DNA from 2 places in the Mycobacterium sp. HM-7 genome. Region 1 is predicted to be linked to the other one. Evidence: riboswitches for the same ligand, from Rfam matches in the RefSeq annotation. Region 1 holds a riboswitch; the other holds the start of a gene.
What was found. A riboswitch is a leader RNA that binds a small molecule or an ion and turns the genes downstream of it on or off. The one in region 1 is predicted to bind cobalamin.
Positions count from the first base shown of each region.

Region 2: linked by a shared signal. The riboswitch ahead of ACWW1C_RS01385 (ABC transporter substrate-binding protein) and the one ahead of metE (5-methyltetrahydropteroyltriglutamate--homocysteine S-methyltransferase) in region 1 are both predicted to bind cobalamin.

Region 1 is NZ_CM132657.1:5,444,453-5,447,856, reverse strand. It holds gene ACWW1C_RS26350 (CbtB domain-containing protein) at 1-163, shown strand, start outside; gene ACWW1C_RS26345 (CbtA family protein) at 179-1,087, shown strand; gene ACWW1C_RS26340 (YbjQ family protein) at 1,145-1,540, shown strand; cobalamin riboswitch at 1,567-1,774, shown strand; gene metE (5-methyltetrahydropteroyltriglutamate--homocysteine S-methyltransferase) at 1,887-3,404, shown strand, end outside.
Region 2 is NZ_CM132657.1:281,113-284,516, reverse strand. It holds gene ACWW1C_RS01395 (ABC transporter ATP-binding protein) at 1-215, opposite strand, end outside; gene ACWW1C_RS01390 (FecCD family ABC transporter permease) at 212-1,195, opposite strand; gene ACWW1C_RS01385 (ABC transporter substrate-binding protein) at 1,222-2,229, opposite strand; cobalamin riboswitch at 2,298-2,482, opposite strand; gene ACWW1C_RS01380 (TetR/AcrR family transcriptional regulator) at 2,761-3,360, opposite strand; gene ACWW1C_RS01375 (glycoside hydrolase family 3 N-terminal domain-containing protein) at 3,386-3,404, opposite strand, start outside.

The sequences.
Region 1 (3,404 bases):
CACCCGGGTGGCAGTGCTGCTCGGTGTGACGATCTTCCTGGCGATGCTGGCGTACTACCTCGTCGGCATCGACGAGGGCATGATGTCGATGTTCGGCAAGACCGTCGTGGTCCACGAGTGGGTGCACGACTCGCGGCACTTCCTCGGCTTCCCCTGCCACTGATCCACGGGACTTCTTGTGGAAATCCGCGTCATCGGGCGCGGAGCCCTCGCTGGTCTGATCGCCGGCGTCCTGGGGTTCCTGTTTGCCTGGATTTTTGCCGAGCCCACCATCGACAAGGCCATCGACTACGAGTCCGGCCGCATGAACGTGCTCTCGACCGTCCACACCGCCATGGGACATCCCGTCGAACCGGACGGGCCGGAGCTGTTCAGCCGATCCATCCAGTCGGGTATCGGGGCGGCGACCGGCATCATCGCGTTCTCGGTGGCGATGGGTGCGCTGGTGGCCGTCGCGTATCTGGTGCTGCACGGCCGGTTCGGCGTGCGGCCGAAGGTGCTGGGCTGGACCGTCGCCGGTTTCGGCTTCCTGGGCGTCTACCTGCTGCCGTTCGTGAAGTACCCGTCGAACCCGCCGGCCATCGGCCACGAGTTCACCATGGAGTCCCGCGGCTTCCTGTACCTCGGGATGGTGTGGGGCTCGCTGACCCTGCTGGGACTCGCCGTGTTCGCGGCGCGCAAGCTGTCCGCGAAGGTCGGGTGGGCGCGTGCGGTGGGGATCGCAGTGCTCGGCTTTTTCGTCGTGTACGGCGGCCTGCTGGCGGCGCTGCCGTCATTGGGTGATCTGTCGGCCAACGTCGAGCACTCCGGCGAGTTCGGGTTCGCGCGCGCCGCGACCGAGACACCCCAGCCGATCACCAACACATTCGCGACGCCGGTGACGGTCGACGGCAAGGTCTATGCCCCCGGGCAGCTGATCTACCCGGGATTCGACGCCGACCTGCTGTGGGAGTTCCGGTGGTACTCGCTGATCGACCAGGCGCTGATCTGGACGGTGATCGGGCTGGTGTTCGGCGGGCTCGTCGACCGCTACCTCGGTGGTGCCCGGAAGGTCGCGCCGGTCACGAACGCAAGAGCCGCCGTCTGACGATTGCGGTTGCCGCGCACTACAGTTCGAGGCGTACCGACACAGAAAGGCGGCAGCATGCTGGTTGTCACGACGAATGACCTGCCCGGGTGGGAGATTCAGCGCGTCTGCGGTGAGGTGTTCGGCCTCACCGTCCGGTCGCGGAATGCCTTCGCGCAGATGGGGGCCGGCTTCAAGGCGATGTTCGGCGGTGAGCTGCAGGGCATGACCAAGAACCTGGCCGAGAGCCGCAACGAGGCCATGGGCCGGCTGCTCCAGGAATGTCAGGCCCGCGGCGGCAATGCCATCATCGGAATGCGGTTCGACACCACCGAGATCGGCGATGTGTGGACCGAGATCTGCGCGTACGGCACTGCGGTGCAAGCGGTTCCGGTCACCGATGCCGCCCGCTACACCGCGCAGCAGTTGGGTTACGGCGGCGGCCCGGGCCCGGCGCAGGGCCCCACAGGGTAGTCTCCACGGCGCAGCTGGTTTGCCAATGACGCTCCGGCGTCTGCGGCGTCGAATGGCGGGGAATCGCCATGAGAGGGAACCCGGTGAGAATCCGGGACTGTCCCGCAGCGGTATGCAGGAACGACCGCCGTCATCCGCACTGGTTCACATCGAACTGGGAAGCGACGGCCACTAGGTGCACCCGAAGGGTGCGTGTCTGCGAGTCCGAAGACCTGCCAGCTGTGCCGGATGCGCCGCGTCCGGCGGTGCATCGCCTCGTGGAATGGGCTGATCGCCGAGGGCGGTTTGGGCTGTCCTCGACGGATGTCTTTGGGCGGTGCGCACTTCCGTCGCATTTGAAGGACGTCTGTTGTCAACACCATTCACCGCAACCATTCTCGGCGCGCCCCGCATCGGCCCGAACCGTGAACTCAAGCGGGCCGTCGAACGCTATTGGGCAGGCCGGATCGACCGGGCCGCACTCGACGAAATCGCCGCGGGCCTGCGCCGCGATAGTCTCGCCGCATTGTCGGCCGCCGGACTGGATTCCGTTCCGGTCAACACATTTTCCTACTACGACCAGGTCCTCGACACCGCGGTGCTGCTCGGTGCCCTGCCGAGCCGGGTGGGTGCCATCGCCGACGATCTCGACCGCTATTTCGCGGCGGCTCGCGGTACGGCGGACATCGCACCGCTGGAGATGACGAAGTGGTTCGACACCAATTACCACTACCTGGTGCCCGAGATCGGCCCGGACACGGTGTTCGAGCTGAATCCGGCCAAAGTGCTGGCCGAACTCAAAGAGGCTCAGCAGCAAGGAATTTCACCACGGCCAGTGCTCGTCGGGCCGATCACGTTCCTGGCGCTGAGCAAGGCGGTCGACGGCGCCGGAGCCCCCACCGAGCGGCTCGGTGAGCTGCTGCCGCTGTATGCCGACCTGCTGGGCCGACTCGGGGCTGCGGGTGCCGAGTGGGTGCAGATCGACGAGCCCGTTCTGGTGACCGACATCTTGGACAACGGTGCGGAACTGGCCGAGCACGTCTACTCGGCGCTCTCTGGTACCGCCAACCGCCCGGCGATCCTGGTGGCGACCTACTTCGGCGAACCGGGGACCGCGCTGCCGGCGCTGGCCCGCACCCAGATCGACGGTATCGCAGTCGATTTCGTCGCGGGCGGCGATCAGCCGATAGCGGGCCTCGCGGACAAACTGTTGGTGGCGGGCGTCGTCGATGGCCGCAACATCTGGCGCACCGACCTGGCGGCGGCGCTGGACCGGCTGGACGCGCTGCGCGGGTCAGCGGCTGCCGTGGCCGTCTCCACGTCCTGTTCGACCCTGCACGTGCCGTATTCGCTCGATCCCGAGGACGGCCTCGACGATGCGCTCCGCGGTTGGTTGGCGTTCGGTGCGGAGAAGGTCGATGAGGTTGCCACCCTGGCGACGGCGCTACGCGAGGGCCGGGAGTCGGTAGCCGCCGCGCTCGCGGCGTCGAAGCGGGCGGTCGCGTCGCGGACGCACGACCCGCGACTGCACGACGCCGCCGTCCGGGCCCGGCTGGATGCGGTGCTGTCCGGCGGCATCGGCCGCGGGCCGGCGGCCGAACGGCGCAAAGCGCAGGACGCCAGGCTGAATCTGCCGCCGCTGCCGACGACCACCATCGGCTCGTTTCCGCAGACCGTGGACATCCGGAAGGCGCGCGCCGCACTCGTCGCGGGCGAGATCGACCGTGGCGAGTACACCGACCGGATGAAGGCCGAAGTCGAGACGGTCATCCGGTTGCAGGAGGAGCTCGGCCTCGACGTGCTGGTGCACGGTGAGCCCGAGCGCAATGACATGGTGCAGTACTTCGCCGAGCAGTTGGAGGGTTTCTTCGCCACCAAGAACGGC
Region 2 (3,404 bases), 930 kb from region 1:
CGATGCTCGGCAACCGGACGTCCGTCGAGCAGCACCGCGCCACCGTCGGCACGCCGTAGTCCGGCGAGCAGCCGCAACAGAGACGACTTGCCGGCACCGTTGGGCCCGAGCAGGCCCAGCGTCTCACCATCGGCTACGGAGAGCGACACCCCGTCGATGACGAGCCGTCCCCCGGCGGACCAACTCACCGATTCGGCAGTGAGCGGGCCGGTCATCGAATTCTCCTGCGCCGAGCGAGAATCCACATGAAGATCGGCACCCCGACCAGGGCCGTCACCACGCCGACGGGCAACTCCTGGGGCGCGAACACCGTGCGGGCCGCGGCGTCGACCCAGACCAGGAAGACGGCGCCGGCGATCGCGGTGACCGGCAACAGTCGGCGGTGCGACGGCCCGACGATCATCCGCGCCGCGTGCGGCAACACCAGTCCGACGAAACCGATTGCGCCCGCGACACTCACCAGCACGGCCGTCAACAGCGCCGTCGTCATCAGCAGGATGATCCGGACCCGTCGCACCGGGACTCCGAGCGCGGCGGCGGCGTCACGGCCGAAGGCGAACGCGTCCAAGGCATCTGACTGCAGCCAGCAGACACCCAGGCAGGCCGCGCAGACGAGGCCGCACATCACCACCTGATGCCAGCTCGCGCCGCCCAGCGAGCCGAGCAACCAGAACAGCACCCCGCGGGTCTGTTGCGCGTTCGCCGAGGAAAACACCACCATCGCCGTCAATGCCGAAAAGAGCTGAGTGCCGGCGACTCCCGCCAACACCACCCGGTCCGGCCCGCCGCCGGCGGCCGTCGCGAGGGCCAGCACGAGGACGAACGCGATCACCGCTCCGACGAACGCCCCGCCCGACAGCGTCAGCGCGCCACCGACCCCCGCCACGACGACCAGCACCGCACCCGTGGACGCGCCTGAGGAGATGCCGAGCATGAACGGATCGGCCAGCGGGTTGCGCAGCAACGACTGCAGGATCGCTCCGCAGATGCCCAGTCCCGCACCACAGATCGCGGCCAACAACGCGCGCGGCAGTCGCAGTTCCCAGACGATGCCGTCATCGATCGGTGCAATGTCCGCCGGACGGCCCCAAAGATGTTGTGCGAGGACCGCATACACGTCACTGATGCCCAGGTCGGCCGGCCCCACGATCAGCGCCGCCGCGATCGACAGCGCCAGGACCGCCAGGCCGAGCATCGCCGTCCCGGAGGTACGCACCGCCGTCAGGACTTCCCGCCCAGCCCGAACGAGCGCAGCCCGGACGCGACGGTCTCGACCGCGTCGACGTTGCGCAGCGATGGATCCATCGCGCTGCCGGGCAACACGATCCACCGCCGCTCGCGCACTGCCCTCAACTTGCTTGCGGCCGGGTCGGTTTCGAGGAATTTGATCTTGGCGGCGACGCTGTCCCCGTCGTTACCGCGGGTGAGGTCGGCGAGGACGAGCACGTCGGGGTCGCGTTGCAGGATCGCCTCCCACGAAATCTCCGGCCACAGCTGCCGGTTGTCGGCGAACGCGTTGCGGGCCCCGACAGCGGCGGTGATGATGCCGGGCGCTCCGCAGCAGCCGGCGATGTACGGAGTTCTGGTACCGGCGTACCACCACATCATGGAGACGTCGTCGGCCTCGAGCCCGATCGTCGCGCCGGCCATCCGTGCCCGCAGCGACGACACCAGCTTCTCGCCCCGGTCACGCACGTCGAAGATCGTGGCGATATCGACGATTTCGGCGTACATGTCGTCGAGCGTCAACGCCCGCTGCTGCGCCGCGTTCTGACCACCGCACTCGCTGGACGACTGATACGTCGGCACCCCCAGTCGCTCGAACCGCTCCCGCGGGGCAACACCCTGGTCTGTGAACGAGTAATCGAACGTCGCGTACACGAAGTCGGGTTTCTCTGTCAGCACCCGCTCGAACGAGGGGAAATTCCGGCTCAGCACAGGAACTTTGGCGTTGTCCGCGGCGAGGTCGGGCCGAACGTCGTCGCTCCACGATGCGGTGCCGGCCATGCGGTCGGCGAGGCCGAGCGCCAGGAGCAGTTCATTCGCGGGCTGGTTGATCGAGACCGCGCGGTGCGGCGGCGATTTCACCGTCACCTTGCGTCCGCAGTTCTCGAGCGCGACGGGATAGCCGGCAGTTCCGGCGGCGTTCTGGCTGGCAGCTGGTGGGCCGCCGCATGAGCAGACGAGTGAAACAACCAGTAGGACAAGCACAATGGTGCGTCGAGACACGGCGGCGCCTTCCGATCCGGGACTCTGTTCGCGGAGTCCATCCGTTGGAGGGTTCTCGCGCCGCCAGGCCGCGAGAACCCGAGCCAGCAGGTCTTCGGACTCGGGATCATCCAGTCGGAGCGCCTTCCCAGCCCACGTGGGGCCAGTGGCCGTTGCTCCGCCTGTCCTCCTCACCGCTGCGCGTCAGTTCCGGTTTCGCACCGGATTCCCTGACCCAAGCGTGTTGGGTTCGACTGGCTCAAGCGGACCCTATCAGCGCACCGCGGTCGCCACCGCCGGCGTATCCGGGGGAGAGCTCGAGTGCGCAACACCACCGACGCAGAGCCGATGTCGGCGTGGGTGCTTCTGCGCCCAGGTGGTCCAAGCGGCACATGCGATTTGAAGCCGTCAGCATGGGTTGACATTGTCAGCCTGAACTGACAGCTCCCGGCGAAGGCTGCCAAGGGAGACCGGTACTCAAGTGGCCAATGTGACGACCCGCGACCAGCCCGCCACAGTCGGGTCCCGCAGTGCCGGGGAGGCCCGGCGGGACTACGACTCGGCGCGCTTGCCCTTCAGGCCGCGCCAGAAGAGGTTGATCATCAGCTCGGTGGCGTCGTTGACGTCGGTGTCGCCTGCGCTGACGCGGGACGCGATGGCCTCACCCGCACCCACCAGGGCCACGGCCATCATCTCGAAGTCGCTGTCCGGTTCGGGGTTTCGAGTACCCGCGCTGAGCAGCCGGGCCACCAGGTCGATGATCTTCTCGCGACCCTCGCGCACCGTGTGGGCGAACGCCTGCGAGCTGGTGGCCTGCGTGTACAGCACGATCCAGGACGCCCGGTTGCGGTCGATGTACGTCATGAACGACAGCACCGCGTTGCGGAGCAGGTCACGCGGGCTCTGCGCGAAGTTGATGTCCGCCCGGACTGTGTCGACGAATCGGGTCAGTTCCCGGTCCAGGCACGCAGCGAATAACTCTTCCTTCGAGCCGTAATAGAGGTACAGCATCGGCTTGGAGATCTCTGCCTGCGCGGCGATCGCGTCCATGGAGGTCTCGTGATAGCCGTTCACCGAGAACATCTGCACGGCAGCGTCGAGCATCTGCTGTTCGCGGACGGCCCGCGGCAGCCGCTTGGTTCCACCTGCCATCAGATAAGGGTATTCAAGGAGCAGCTCACTTCACGCATTTCGCG